DNA from 2 places in the Micromonospora lacuserhaii genome. Region 1 is predicted to be linked to the other one. Evidence: predicted binding sites of a transcription regulator. Region 1 holds the regulator's gene; the other holds the start of a gene.
What was found. Region 1 encodes HrcA, which represses chaperone genes, less so after heat shock. Its sites were predicted from a motif close to GGTTNGCACNCTCNNNNNGAGNGTGCNAACC; they were not measured.
Positions count from the first base shown of each region.

Region 2: groL (chaperonin GroEL) is a predicted target of HrcA. The motif match lies at 1,321-1,351, and genes of this name have one in related genera.

Region 1 is NZ_JBAKHO010000029.1:11,142-18,094, forward strand. It holds gene dnaJ (molecular chaperone DnaJ) at 1-744, opposite strand, end outside; gene hrcA (heat-inducible transcriptional repressor HrcA) at 820-1,842, opposite strand; gene V6U81_RS18425 (DUF4870 domain-containing protein) at 2,055-2,654, shown strand; gene hemW (radical SAM family heme chaperone HemW) at 2,696-3,919, opposite strand; gene V6U81_RS18435 (enoyl-CoA hydratase-related protein) at 3,939-4,748, shown strand; gene V6U81_RS18440 (hypothetical protein) at 4,877-5,743, shown strand; gene V6U81_RS18445 (MOSC domain-containing protein) at 5,757-6,398, opposite strand; gene V6U81_RS18450 (carbohydrate ABC transporter permease) at 6,445-6,953, opposite strand, start outside.
Region 2 is NZ_JBAKHO010000010.1:14,397-21,349, forward strand. It holds gene V6U81_RS09480 (cold-shock protein) at 1-37, shown strand, start outside; gene V6U81_RS09485 (hypothetical protein) at 134-1,273, shown strand; gene groL (chaperonin GroEL) at 1,547-3,169, shown strand; gene V6U81_RS09495 (hypothetical protein) at 3,232-3,441, opposite strand; gene V6U81_RS09500 (GNAT family N-acetyltransferase) at 3,540-4,466, opposite strand; gene V6U81_RS09505 (S8 family serine peptidase) at 4,513-6,953, opposite strand, start outside.

The DNA of each region.
Region 1 (6,953 bases):
GGTGCCACCGCCCGGGCCGACCTCGCCCTGCTGGGCCAGCCGGATCCGCATGCCGTCCTCGACCCCGGCGGGGATCTTGACGGTCAGCGAGCGGCGGGTGCGGACCCGGCCGTCACCGGCGCAGGTCGGGCAGGGGTGCGGGATGGTGGTGCCGTAGCCCTGGCAGACGGTGCAGGGGCGGGCGGAGACCACCTGGCCGAGGAAGGTCCGCTGGACCGACTGCACCTCGCCCCGGCCACCGCACGCCTCGCAGGTGGCCAGGTGGGTGCCGGCCGCGGTGCCCGCGCCCGAGCAGGTGGTGCAGAGCACGGCGGTGTCGACCGTGATCGGCGCCTCGACGCCGAAGGCCGTCTCGTGCAGGTCGAGTTCCAGCCGCAGGATCGCGTCGGCGCCCGGCCGGGTACGCGGCCGCGGACCCCGGGCGCCACCGCCGGCGCCGCCGAAGAAGGCGTCCATGATGTCCTGGAAGCCGACGAACGGCCCCGCCCCACCGGGCCCCCCAGGTCCACCGGCACCCCCGCCGCCCGGGGCGAGCGGGTCACCGCCCAGGTCGACGATCTGCCGTTTCCGGTCGTCCGAGAGGACCTCGTACGCGGCGTTGATGTCCTTGAACTTCTCCTGTGCCTCCGGGTCCGGATTGACGTCCGGGTGGAACTGCCGCGCCAGCTTGCGGTAGGCGCGCTTGATCTCGTCGTCGGAGGCCTCCCGGCTCACGCCGAGAATGCCGTAGTAGTCCCTGGCCACTGCGTTCGATGTCCTCATGTTCGTCTCGCGTTGCGCCGGTCGTCGGCCGGAGCCGGCCGCCGGCCCCTGCCTGGGTCAGTTCTGGGCCAGCAGCTCGCCCACGTAGCGTGCCACGGCCCTCACCGTGGCGATGGTGCCGGGGTAGTCCATCCGGGTGGGGCCCAACACGCCGAGCCCACCGAGCGCGGTCGCCCCCGGCCCGTACCCGGTGCTGACTACCGAGGCGGCCCGCAGGTTGTCGATCTCGTTCTCGTCGCCGATCAGCACTCGGGTGGTGGTGGACTCCGCCTCGCCGATCAGCTTGAGCATCACCACCTCCTCCTCCAGGGCCTCCAGGATGGGTCGCAGCGAGCCCTGGAAGTCGAGCAGGCCGCCCCGGGTGAGGTTGGCGGTGCCGGCCAGCGCGATCCGCTCCTCGTGCCGCTCGACCAGCGTCTCCAGCAGCACGGTCGACAGCGTGGTCATCGCCCCGCGCAGGTGCGGCGCGGCCTCCTCGACCAGTGCCTGGACCAGCGGCGGGGTCTCCGACAGCCGGCTGCCGACCAGCTTCTCGTTGACCAGCCGGCGCAGGTCGGTGACGTCCTCGGCGGGGATCGGCGTGGGCAGCTCGACCAGCCGCTGTTCGACCCGGCCGGTGTCGGCGATCATGACGAGCATCAGCCGGGTGGTGGAGATCGGCACCAGCTCCAGGTGCCGCACCGAGGAGCGGGCCAGCGAGGGGTACTGCACCACGGCCACCTGCCGGGTCAGCTGCGCCAGCAGCCGAACGGTGCGGTGCACCACGTCGTCGAGGTCGACCGCACCGACCAGGAAGCGCTCGATGGCCCGGCGCTCGGCCGGACTGAGCGGCTTGACCCGGGAGAGCCGGTCGACGAAGAGCCGGTAGCCGCGGTCGGTGGGCACCCGGCCGGCACTGGTGTGCGGCTGCCGGATGTAGCCCTCCTCCTCCAGCACGGCCATGTCGTTGCGGACCGTCGCCGGGGAGACGCCCAGCTGGTGCCGCTCGACGAGCGCACGGCTGCCGACCGGCTCCTGCGTGGCCACGTAGTCCTCGACGATCGCGCGCAGGACGGCCAGTTTGCGGTCGTCGAGACCCATCTCCCCACCTCCTGACGCACGTCGGCCCGGGCGGCTGCGCGCCGGGCGAGTGCTCTGGCACTCGTCTGTAGCGAGTGCCAGTCTACGTCGGCGGCCCCACTGACGCGATGATCAGCGGCGGACCGTCGGTGCGGCACCAGGGCCGATCAGCCGGACATCCCGGGCGATGTCGCTCTGGTGCCCCCTTGCCACCAGCCCCTACCGTGACGTCCATGACTGAACCACCTCGCCCTCCGGGCGCGGGCGACCCCGGCGCCCAGCCGGACCCGACCGCCCCCTCGGGCTCGTCGTACGAGCCCCCCACCGCACCACTGTCCGGAGCGGGCGGCTACCCCCCGCCCGGCGGCTATCCGCCACCTCCCGGGGGCCAGCCGCCGTCGGGCGGCTACCCCCCGCCCGGCGGTTACTCCGCACCCGGCGTCGGCTATCCGACCGGCGGCGCGTACGGCGCCCCGAGCGGCGGCTGGGCCAACAACGAGGACAAGACCTGGGCGCTGATCGCGCACTTCGGCGGCGCCGCGGCGATGTTCGTCAGCGGCGGTGTGCTCGGCTGGCTTCCCCCGCTGGTCGCCATGCTGGCCCGCGGCAACCAGTCGCCGGCCGTGCGGCAGCACGCCGTCGCGGCGCTCAACTTCCAGCTGCTCTGGTCGATCATCGGCCTGGTCGGCTGGATCCTGAGCTGCATCCTGATCGGGTTCGTCGCCGTCGGCGCGGCCGTCATCCTCGGCGTGGTCTTCGGCATCCTCGCCGGCGTCAAGGCCAACGAGGGCGAGCTCTACCGCTACCCGATGAGCATCAGCATGATCAAGTGAGCCGCCGGCCGGCCTCCGGGCCGGCCGGACGCTCCGCCCGCTCAGGGCAGCAGGTCGCGGACCACCGCGTCGGCGAGCAGCCGCCCGCGCAGGGTGAGCACCGCCCGCCCGGCGGCGAACTGCGCCGGAGCCAGCAGGCCGTCGGCGAGCGCCCGCTCGGCGCCCGCCCGGCCGGGCCCGTCCAGGGCGGCCAGCGGCAGCCCGGAGGCGAGCCGCAGCCGCAGCATCACGTCCTCCATGTGCGCCTCGTCGGGCGTCAGCAGCTCCCGGGCCAGGCCGGGTGACTCCCCCGCCGCAAGGCGCTTCGCGTACGCCGAGGGGTGCTTGACGTTCCACCAGCGCACCCCGCCGACGTGGCTGTGCGCGCCGGGGCCGAGCCCCCACCAGTCGGCGCCGGTCCAGTAGAGCAGGTTGTGCCGGCACCGGGCCGCCTCGGAACGGGCCCAGTTGGAGACCTCGTACCAGGAGAAACCGGCCGCGTCGAGGGCGGCCTCCGCGGCCAGGTAGCGGTCCGCCGCCACGTCGTCGGAGGGGTACGGCAGCTCGCCCCGACGCATCCGGGCGGCCAGCCGGGTGCCGTCCTCCACGATCAGGGCGTACGCGCTGACGTGATCCACCCCGGCCGCCACCACCCGCTCCAGCGAGGCGGCGAAGTCGTCGGCGCTCTCCCCCGGCGTGCCGTAGATCAGGTCCAGGTTGACGTGGTCGAACCCGGCGTCGCGGGCCTCCAGGGCGGCGGCGGTGGCCCGGCCGGCGCTGTGCTTGCGGTCGAGGATCGCCAGCACCCCCGGCGCGGCGGACTGCATGCCCAGCGAGATCCGGGTGTACCCGGCCGCCCGCAGCGTCCGCAGCGACTCGGGGGTGACCGACTCCGGGTTGGCCTCGGTGCTGACCTCCGCGTCGGCGGCCAGCCCCCAGGTCCGGTCGATGCCGTCCAGGATCCGCGCCAGGTCGTCGGCGGGGAGCAGGGTCGGGGTGCCGCCCCCGACGAAGACGGTGTCCACCCGCGGCGGCGGGGTGTCACCGAGCACCCGGGCGGCCAACGCCAGCTCGGCCAGCACGGTGTCGGCGTACGACTCGCGGTCGGCGCCCCCGCCCAGCTCCGCCGCCGTGTAGGTGTTGAAGTCGCAGTAGCCGCAGCGGCTGGCACAGAACGGGACGTGCACGTACACCCCGAAACCGCGCGCGCCGACCGAGGTCAGGGCGGCGGCGGGCAGCGAGCCGTCGACGGGGACGGTCTCGCCTTCTGGAAGGACGCCGGGCATGGCCACTAGTGTGCCCGGCATGACCTCTCCCGACGCGCTCGTGCGGGTCTCCACGGCCCGCGGGGTGACCACCCTCACCCTGGACAGCCCGCACAACCGCAACGCGCTCTCCACTCCCCTGATGACCGAGCTGCTGGCCGGGCTCGCCGACGCGGTCGCCGACGACACGGTCCGGGCGGTCGTGCTGGACCACACCGGCCCGGTCTTCTGCTCCGGGGCGGACCTGAAGGAGACCGCGGCCGCGTACGCCAGCGGCAGGGTGCCGGCCGGGATGCTCGGTGACGTGCTCGCGGCGGTCTGGGAGTGCCCGAAGCCGGTGCTCGCGAAGGTGGCCGGGCCGGCCCGGGCCGGCGGGCTGGGCCTGATCGCGGCGGCCGACCTGGCGGTCTGCGCCGAGGAGGCGACATTCGCCTTCACCGAGGTACGGATCGGGGTGATCCCGGCGGTCATCTCGGCCACCGTGCTCCCCCGGCTGCACCCCCGGGCCGCCGCCGAGCTGTACCTGACCGGGGACACCTTCGACGGTCGGCGGGCCGCCGAGATCGGCCTGGTGACCGCCGCGGTGCCGGCGGACGACCTGACCGCCGCCGTGGAGCGCTACTGCGCGTCGCTGGTACGCGGCGCCCCGGGGGCGTTGGCCGGGGCGAAGGAGCTGCTGCGCCGGCCGGCCGCGACCGACCTGCGCGCCGAGATCGCCGACCTGGCCGCCCTGTCCACCGGCTACTTCCTCTCCGAGGAGGGCCGCGAGGGCGTGCTCGCCTTTCGGGAAAAGCGATTAGCTCGATGGGTGGCCGCTCTGGGCGGTGGGCAGGCAGAGAACGCGAGGTAGTCGGAACTGGTCGCCCACGGTGACTGGTGCTTCGGGCGGTATTCCGGCCAGCCCAGGGAATGTGAACCGGTCGGCCGACCCGGCTCGCGTCTTCCGGGACGTACGCTTGGCGAACTGTCGAAAGGGAGGTGCGGGTGCGAACTCGGGCATTCGTGACAGCCGGTGTGGTCGTGGCGGTGGTCGCCCTGCTCGGGGTGTTCGTCGTCGTCCGCCAACTCGGCGGGCAGCTTCGGCTCCCGGTGGCCAGTCGCACCTGCACCGTCCAGGCCGACGGCACCGTCATCCTGGACGCCGACCAGATGGCGAACGCCGCGACCATCGCCGCGATCGGCATGCAGCGGCAGATGCCCGAGCGGGCGGTCGTGGTCGCCCTGGCCACCGCATACCAGGAGTCCGGCCTGCGCAACCTGCCCGACGGTGACCGGGACTCGATCGGCCTGTTCCAGCAGCGCCCGAGCCAGGGTTGGGGCACCCCCGAGGAGATCCGCAACGAGCGGTACGCGGCGGACCGGTTCTACGCCGCGCTGAAGAAGGTGCGCGGCTGGCAGGACATGGAGGTCACCGAGGCCGCCCAGGCGGTGCAGCGCTCGGCGTTCCCCACCGCCTACCAGAAGTGGGCGGACGAGTCGCAGGTGCTGACCCGGGCCCTGCTCGGCGACGCGACCGGCGCGGTGGCCTGCACGGTGGGCCGGACGCCGGCGATGCGCGGCGCGGCGGCCGCGGCCGCGCTCACCCGGGGCCTGACCCTCGACTGGGGCCTGCCGGCCGCCGCGACGGCGGCCGAGCTGACCGGGCTGACCGTGCCGGCGGCCGACGACCGCGACGGCTGGCGGTACGCGCACTGGCTGGTCTCCCACGCCACCGACCACGGGGTGAAGCGGGTCCGCTTCGGCGATCTGGAGTGGACCGCCCGGGGCGGCAACTGGGCCAGGGTGGCCGATGGCCGGCCGACCGGCGGCCGGGTGCTGGCGGAGGTCTTCGCCGCCGAGCAGTGAGGCGCCGGCCCGGTCAGTGGGTGTCGGCGAGCCGGCGGCGGATTCGGTCCCGCAGCGGCTCGGGCAGCTCGGGCGCGGCGAGCAGCCGGGGCAGCAGCTCCGGCTCCAGGCTCATCGCCCGGAACACCTCGCCGATGGTCACCCCGTGCGCGGGGCGGTCCACCACCTCGACCGGGTCACCCGCGCCGACCTCGCCCTCGCGCAGCACCCGCAGGTAGGCCCCCGGCGCCGCCCGAACGGTGAACCGCTTGATCAGGTCGGGTACGCCCCAGAAGCCGGCGAAGGTGGTGCACGGGGTGCGGGGCTTGGTCACCTGGAGCACCGCGGAGCCGACCGCCCACTGCTCGCCGATCACCGCGCCGGTGATGTCGATCGCCCAGGTGGTGAGGTTCTCGCCGAAGCCGCCGGGGCGGATGCCGGTGTCCAGTTCGGCCGCCCACCACTGGGCGTCCTCCTCGGCGTAGGCGTAGACCGCCTGGTCGGGGCCGCCGTGGTGGGCCCGCTCGCCGATGAAGTCGCCCTCCACGCCGTCGACCCGCAGCAGCACCGGCCCGTCCACCGGCCGCTTGTCGATGCCGGTGCGGCCGCTCGCGTCGCCCGCCCACTCCGCCTCGGTCACCACGCCGAGGTTCACCGCCGCCACCCTGCCAGTCATGGCGGTGAGCCTAGCCGCGGGCGAAGATCCGCGACAGCGACCGGGCTCAGCCCTTGACCGCGCCGGCGACCAGGCCGGAGACCATCCGGCGCTGCACCAGCAGGAAGAAGATGACCACCGGCAGGGTGAACAGCGTCGAGGCGGCCATCACCGAGCCCCAGGCGGTGTCGTCGCGGCCGAAGAAGAAGGTCATCGCCACCGGCAGGGTGTACCGGTTCTGGTCGTTGACGAAGGTCAGCGCGAAGATCAGCTCGTTCCAGGCGGTGATGAACGAGAAGATGCTCGTCGCCACCAGGCCGGGGGCGACCAGCGGGAAGAGGATCCGCCGGAACGTCTGCGCCCGGCTCGCCCCGTCGATCGCCGCGGCCTCCTCCAGCTCCTTCGGCACCGCCGCCACGAAGCCGCGCAGCATCCAGACCGCGAACGGCAGCGAGAAGCCGAGGTACGTGAGGATCAGGCTGGGCAGGGTGTTGTAGAGCCCGAGCCGCTGGATCATCAGGAACAGCGGGATGACCAGCGCTTCCAGCGGGATCATCTGGACCACCAGCAGCATGA
Region 2 (6,953 bases), on a different contig from region 1:
GGGTCCGCAGGCCGAGCGGGTCCGCGTCATCGCCTGACCCGCGCCGCACGCCGACCCCGGTCCGGGGCAGCGCCGCCCGTCGGCGCCAGGGAAGATCATGAGCCGTTCCAGGCGTCGTCGCTGAGGAGGCTCCATGTCCGACCAGTCCCCGCCGGGTCCGCCGGATCCCCACAACCCGTGGGCCGCACCCGGCCAGCCGGTCCCCGGCGAGCCACCGCCCGGCGCCTTCCCGCCCGGCCAGCCCTACCCTGGCCAGCCCTACCCTGGCCAGCCCTACCCTGGCCAGCCCTATCCCGGCCAGCCCTATCCCGGCCAGCCGTGGCCCGGGCAGCCGCAGGGTTGGGTCTTCCCGCCGACCGGCGGCTTTCCGCCCGGGGCCGGCCCGTACGCCGGCTTCCCGCCGGGTCAGCAGCCCTACGGCTGGCCGGCCGCGACCGGTCACGACCCGAACGACCCGCTGGTCAACCCGCCGTACGCCGGAATCAACGGCTGGTTCGCGCGCTGCACGGGCGCACTGCGCCGGGGCTGGCGGATCCTGCTGCCGCTGATGCTGCTCACCCAGGTGGTTCCCGGCGCGGTCTTCTCGCTGCTCTCCCTGGGCCTGGGCCCGTCCGATGAGTCTGTGGCCGCCGACGGCTCGCTGCCCGACGGCTACCTGACCGACATCGCGGTCTTCGGCGGCGCGGTGCTGGTCGCCGTCCTGCTCGTCGGCTTCATGCAGAGCCTCGGCTGGGCCGGCGGCACCTGGGTGGTCGCCCGGCAGGCGGCGGGCGAGCCGGCCGACCTGGCCGGTGCGCTCCGCTACGGCCTGCGTCGGGCGCTCGGGCTGTGGGGCTGGACCCTGGCGGTCACCGTGCTGATCACGGTCGGGTTCTGCTTCTGCCTGCTGCCGGGCGTCTACCTGGCCTTCGCGCTCGCCCTGACCGGCCCGGTCTACCTCTTCGAGCGGGAATCCCCGATCGGCCGGTCCTTCCGCTTCTTCCACGACCGGCTCGGCATGGTGCTCGGCCGGGTCGCGCTGGTGGCGGCGGCGGTGATCCTGGGCAGCCTGGTCGGCGGGGTGCTGGAGTCGGTCGGCACCCTGCCGTTCGGCACCGACCCGCTGGCGTCGCCCGGCTCGGCCGTCGGCGCGGTGCTGGTGGTCGTGCTGAGCGCGGTGGTGGTCGTCCCGGTCTACCTGGTGCAGCTGGTCGGGCTGGTGGTCACGTACGCCGAGCAGCGCGGCCACGAGGCCCCGGTGAACGCCGCGCGACTGGCCGCGGAACTCGGCTGACCGGCCCCATCGTGCTTGCACTCGGCAGGTGAGAGTGCTAAACAAGTCATTGGCACTCGCATACCGTGAGTGCCAATGGTCGGGACGGTGGGGCCAAGGTTCCAGCGGCGTTGGAGACGCCGGTGGGGCACATGGCCGGTCGTCGCGGGCTATCCGGCCCGGCCGAAGGACGTCGTCGTCGCCAGGTGGCGACGTCCCAAGGTGCGTACACCAGGCGGCCCATCCGGGACTCACACTCGGGTGGCCCGTGAGTGTCCAGGAGGACAACGCCGTATGGCCAAGATGATCGCGTTCGACGAAGAGGCGCGCCGCGGCCTCGAGCGGGGCATGAACCAGCTCGCCGACGCCGTAAAGGTGACCCTCGGCCCCAAGGGCCGCAACGTCGTGCTCGAGAAGAAGTGGGGTGCCCCCACCATCACCAACGATGGTGTGAGCATCGCCAAGGAGATCGAGCTCGAGGACCCGTACGAGAAGATCGGCGCTGAGCTGGTCAAGGAGGTCGCCAAGAAGACCGACGACGTTGCCGGTGACGGCACGACGACGGCGACCGTCCTGGCCCAGGCCCTGGTTCGCGAGGGCCTGCGCAACGTGGCCGCCGGCGCCAACCCGATGGCCCTGAAGCGGGGCATCGAGGCCGCCGTGGCCAGCGTCTCGGAGGAGCTGTCCAAGCTCGCCAAGGACGTGGAGACCAAGGAGCAGATCGCCTCCACCGCCTCCATCTCGGCCGGTGACAGCACCGTCGGCGAGATCATCGCCGAGGCGATGGACAAGGTCGGCAAGGAAGGCGTCATCACCGTCGAGGAGAGCAACACCTTCGGCCTGGAGCTTGAGCTCACCGAGGGTATGCGCTTCGACAAGGGCTACATCTCCGCGTACTTCATGACCGACCCGGAGCGCATGGAGGCCGTCTTCGACGACCCCTACCTCCTGATCGTCAACAGCAAGATCTCGTCGGTCAAGGACCTGCTCCCGATCCTGGAGAAGGTCATGCAGTCGGGCAAGCCGCTGCTGATCATCTCCGAGGACATCGAGGGCGAGGCCCTGGCCACCCTGGTCGTCAACAAGGTCCGGGGCACCTTCAAGTCGGTCGCCGTCAAGGCGCCGGGCTTCGGTGACCGCCGCAAGGCCATGCTGGCCGACATCGCCATCCTCACCGGTGGCCAGGTCATCAGCGAGGAGGTCGGCCTCAAGCTGGACGCCGTCGGCCTCGACATGCTGGGCCGCGCCCGCAAGGTCGTGGTGACCAAGGACGAGACCACCATCGTCGACGGTGCCGGCGACGCCGAGCAGATCCAGGGCCGGGTCAACCAGATCCGGGCCGAGATCGACAAGAGCGACTCCGACTACGACCGCGAGAAGCTGCAGGAGCGGCTGGCCAAGCTGGCCGGCGGCGTCGCGGTGATCAAGGTCGGCGCGGCCACCGAGGTCGAGCTCAAGGAGCGCAAGCACCGCATCGAGGACGCCGTCCGCAACGCGAAGGCCGCCGTCGAGGAGGGCATCGTCCCGGGTGGTGGCGTCGCGCTGGTGCAGGCCGGCAAGACCGCCTTCGACAAGCTGGACCTGGTCGGCGACGAGGCGACCGGTGCCAACATCGTCAAGGTCGCGCTGGACGCCCCGCTGCGGCAGATCGCCGTGAACGCCGGCCTCGAGGGCGGCGTCGTGGTGGAGAAGGTCCGCAACCTCGAAGCGGGTTACGGCCTCAACGCCGCCAACGGCGAGTACGTCGACCTGCTGGCCGCGGGCATCATCGACCCGGCCAAGGTGACCCGCTCGGCGCTGCAGAACGCCTCGTCGATCGCGGCGCTCTTCCTCACCACCGAGGCCGTCGTGGCGGACAAGCCGGAGAAGACCCCGGCCGCCCCGGCTGGCCCGGGTGGCGGGGACATGGACTTCTGAGTCCAGTTCCACCAGTACGCCGGAAGGGGCGGGCCGCGCGAGCGGTCCGCCCCTTTCCGCGTCTACCGGGGCAGCGGGCGTTGGTTGCGTCGTTTCGCCGCCCGGTCGTACGGCGGGCGGACCGGGACCGGCTCGTCGACCACGGTCACCGGTTCGTCGGCGTCTGGTTCGTCGGCTCCGGACATCTCCGCCAGCTGCTCGGCGTCGCCGTAGTCCCGCCGGTCGAACGGCACCGCGGCGGGCCGTTCGGTCTGCTCGTCGTCCGTGGTCATGGCCGCCTCCTCTACCGAAACGGTAGGGGGCATCGATCATCCGTGCGGGCAAATGGCGTTATCCGGGTCTATGTACCATTTGCCCCGCCGTCGATCCGTCAGAGCGTTCGGCGGTACAGGAAGAAGACCCGCTCGATCCGCGCGCCCGCGCTGCCCGAGTAGAACGGCACCGGCCCCACCCAGCCGATCTGCGCCGCCGCGACCCCGGCGTCCCGCTGGTCGGCCAGGCAGCGGCGCAGCAGCACCCCGCCGATGCCCGACCCCTCGGCCGCGGGCGCCGTGCCCATCGGCCCGAACCAGCTCGGCCGCGACGATCCCCAGGCGGCGAAGCCGAGCAGCTCCCCGTCCCGCTCCGCCAGGTGGCAGCCGGCGCCCTCCCGGCCCACCGAGCCGGCCAGCTCGGCGTGCCAGAGGCCGCCGAAGGTGGACCGGGCGAACTCCGCCAGCGCCGGCAGGTCCGCCGGCTCCGCCCGGCGGACCACCACCCCCTGACCGGCCAGCCGCCGCTCCGCCGGCTCCGTCGTGCGCAGCGCCGGCGATCCGTCGTACGACAGGTCGGCGGTCATGTTCCACGCCGTGTCCTCCTGCCGGTAGCCGAGTGCCATGGCGAGGCAGACCGCCGGGGTGTACCGCACGTCGATACCGGGCCAGGCGTAGTACGGCGGGTTGCCGGCGAGCAGCACCTCGGCCGCGCCGAGCTCGGCGAGCCGCCGCTCCGCCCCGGCCAGCAGTGCCCGCCCGACACCCCGGCGCCGCCGGGCCGGGTCCACCGCCAGCAGGTCCACGTGCCCGACCCGCGGGTCCCGCGCCGAGAGCGACCCGATCAGCACCCCGACCAGCTCGTCCCCCGCGTACGCCCCGAAGGCGACCACCGTCCGGTCGGCCGCGGCCCGGGTCCAGAGGGTGTCCACCACGGCGTCCGCCTCGGCGGCGTCCTCGGGCAGGTCCAGGGCGCGCCGGCAGAGCGCCACCACGGCGGGGACCCGGTCGGCGGGCAGGTCGGCGAGGGTGAGGTCGGGCTCCATGGTCGCCGACCCTAGATCAGCCACCACCGGTCGGCGCAAGACCCGGTCAGCCCCGGGCCGCCCGCACCGCCGCGTACGCGTCCACCAGCCCCGCCCCGGTGATCGCCGCATCCCCGCCACAGGTGTCGACCGGGTTCCGCGACCGGTGGGTCGGTCGCACCGGGGTCGCCGTCTCCCGCAGGATCCGCCGGGTCCGGTCCAGGTCGCCCACCAGCGCGGGATTGGCCGACCACATCAGCGCCACCACGCCCGCCACCTGGGGGGTGGCCATCGAGGTGCCGTCCAGGGTGGCGTACCCGCCGCCCGGCATCGCGGAGAGCACACCCTCGCCCGGGGCGACCAGATCCGGTTTCGACGCGCCGCCCGGTGCCGGCCCCCGGCTGGAGAAGTCCGTGACCTGTCGGCGCTGGTTCACGGCCCCGACGGTCAGCACGTCGGCGTACGGTGCCGGCGGGTCGGCGATCGACCCGCAGTACGGCCCGGTGTTGCCGGCCGCCGCGACCACCAGGATGCCGGCGGCATCCAGCGCGGCCGTGGCCGGGCGCAGCGCACCGGCGTCGCAGCCCTCCAGCGGCGGGCAGCCCCACGAGTTGGTCAGCACGTCCGGCGCCCGCTCCGGGCGACCGTCGGTGAACGGGTCGCCGCCGGCGGGAAAGGGGGCCAGCATGAACTGGAGGCAGTCGAGATAGTGCGCCGGGCTGCCCAGGTTCCGGTCCAGGTTGACGCAGCCCACCCAACGGGCGTCGGGAGCCACCCCGATCCCGCCCCGGCCGACCGCGCTGCCCGTTGTGTGGGTGCCGTGTCCACCCTGGTCGGTAGGGCCGCGGGTGCCGTCCCACGGGTCGTACCAGGAGTCGTCGCCGCCCCGGAAGCCGGCGGCGAGCGCCGGATGCGCACCGTCCACCCCGGAATCCGAGCTGCCCACGACCACGCCCGAGCCGGTGACCCCGAGCTCGGACCAGACCCGGTCCGCCCCGATCATCCGGACGTTCCAGGTCGGCCCGCCGGGCGCCGGCAGGTCACCGCGGGTGGTGGGCGCGGCCTCCGGCAGCGGCCGGACCCGCTGGCTGAGCAGCACCCGGGCCACCTCGGGACGCCCGGCCAGCCAGGCCCGCACCGCCGGACCGCCGTCGGTCTCGATCGCGTTGACCAGGTAGTACGGCGTGGGGCGCAGGCCGAGCCGGGACAGGTCCCGGCGCAGCCCGCCCTGGGTGCGCTCGGCGGTCGCCACCAGTCGGCGGTAGACCTCGGCGGCCCGGGCGTCGCGGCCGGCCCGGCCCGGGGTCCCGGCGGGGATGCCGGCGAGGTCGGCCTGCTCGCGGAGCACCACCAGCAGCCGCTCGCCGTGCAGGCCGGGCTGGCCGGGACCGAGGTCGACCACCCCGACCGCGACGAGCAGGACGCCCGCGGCCAGCGCGGCGACCCGGCGGCTCGGGGTGCGTCCGTGCCGGCGGGCCAGCAGGACGCCGTACCCGATGGCGAGCAGGAGCGCGACGGCGAGCCCGGCGCCGGCGGCGACCGCCACCCAGAACGGCACGTCCCGCCCGGCGACCAGAACGACGGAGATCTCCTCGGGATCGGCGAAGGCCAGCGGCCCGAAGAGCGCCAGGCCGACCAGCCAGCGGACCGGGGCGGCCCCGGCCGGTGTGCCGCCGCGCCGTGCCGCCACCTGGAGCGCGCCGAGCGCGAAGCCGACCGGTGGCAGGACGAACAGCGCGGGCAACTGCGCGCCGGACTGCCCGGTGCCGGCGGCGAGCAGCAGCAGGACGACCCCGCAGACCAGGCCGCCGACCAGCGTCAGCCGGGCCGGGTGAGCCGGCCGTCCCCGTCCCGCCACCGCGGACGGCTGCGCCGGTCCGGCGGTCACACCTGGTCCGGCAGCCCTCTCCGGCTCGTCGCCCGTGAAGCAGGACCAGAACCGGTCGTTCAGCAGTACACCGGCCAGCGACCCGACGGCAGCGGCCGCGAGCGCGGCGAGCGCGGTCTCCAGCAGACCGCCCAGCGCCCCGAGCCAGGCCCAGGGGAGTAGCAGCGTCAGGCCCGCGGCCACCGCCAGCAACGTCGTCGGTGTCCAATTCCACTTCTTCGGCCCCGTCTTCCGGTCCGCGGCGGCGATCGTGGACTCGGCGTCGGTTCGCGGGAGGACGCGGGCCGCGGCCATGGCGAGCAGGACGGCGGTTCCGGCCAGCGCGGCCAGATAGAGCTCGTGGTGGGCTGCCGGAAGTGCTCGCAGGCAGGTGAGCACGCCGAGCGCGAGCACGCCGGCGAGCCAGCCACGGCCGGTGGCCCGGACGGCGGCCGACCGGGGCAGCAGGGCAACCAGGAGGGCGGGCAGGCCGACCAACGCGGTGGTGGTCAGCGCCAGCACCGGCCAGAGCCACACCCACCGGTCGAGTCCGCTCTCGGTCTGCAGCTGTTCGACCACCCACCCGGTGGCCTGGAGCAGGGCGGTGACCGGCACGGTCCAGACGCCGAGGAAAGACGCTG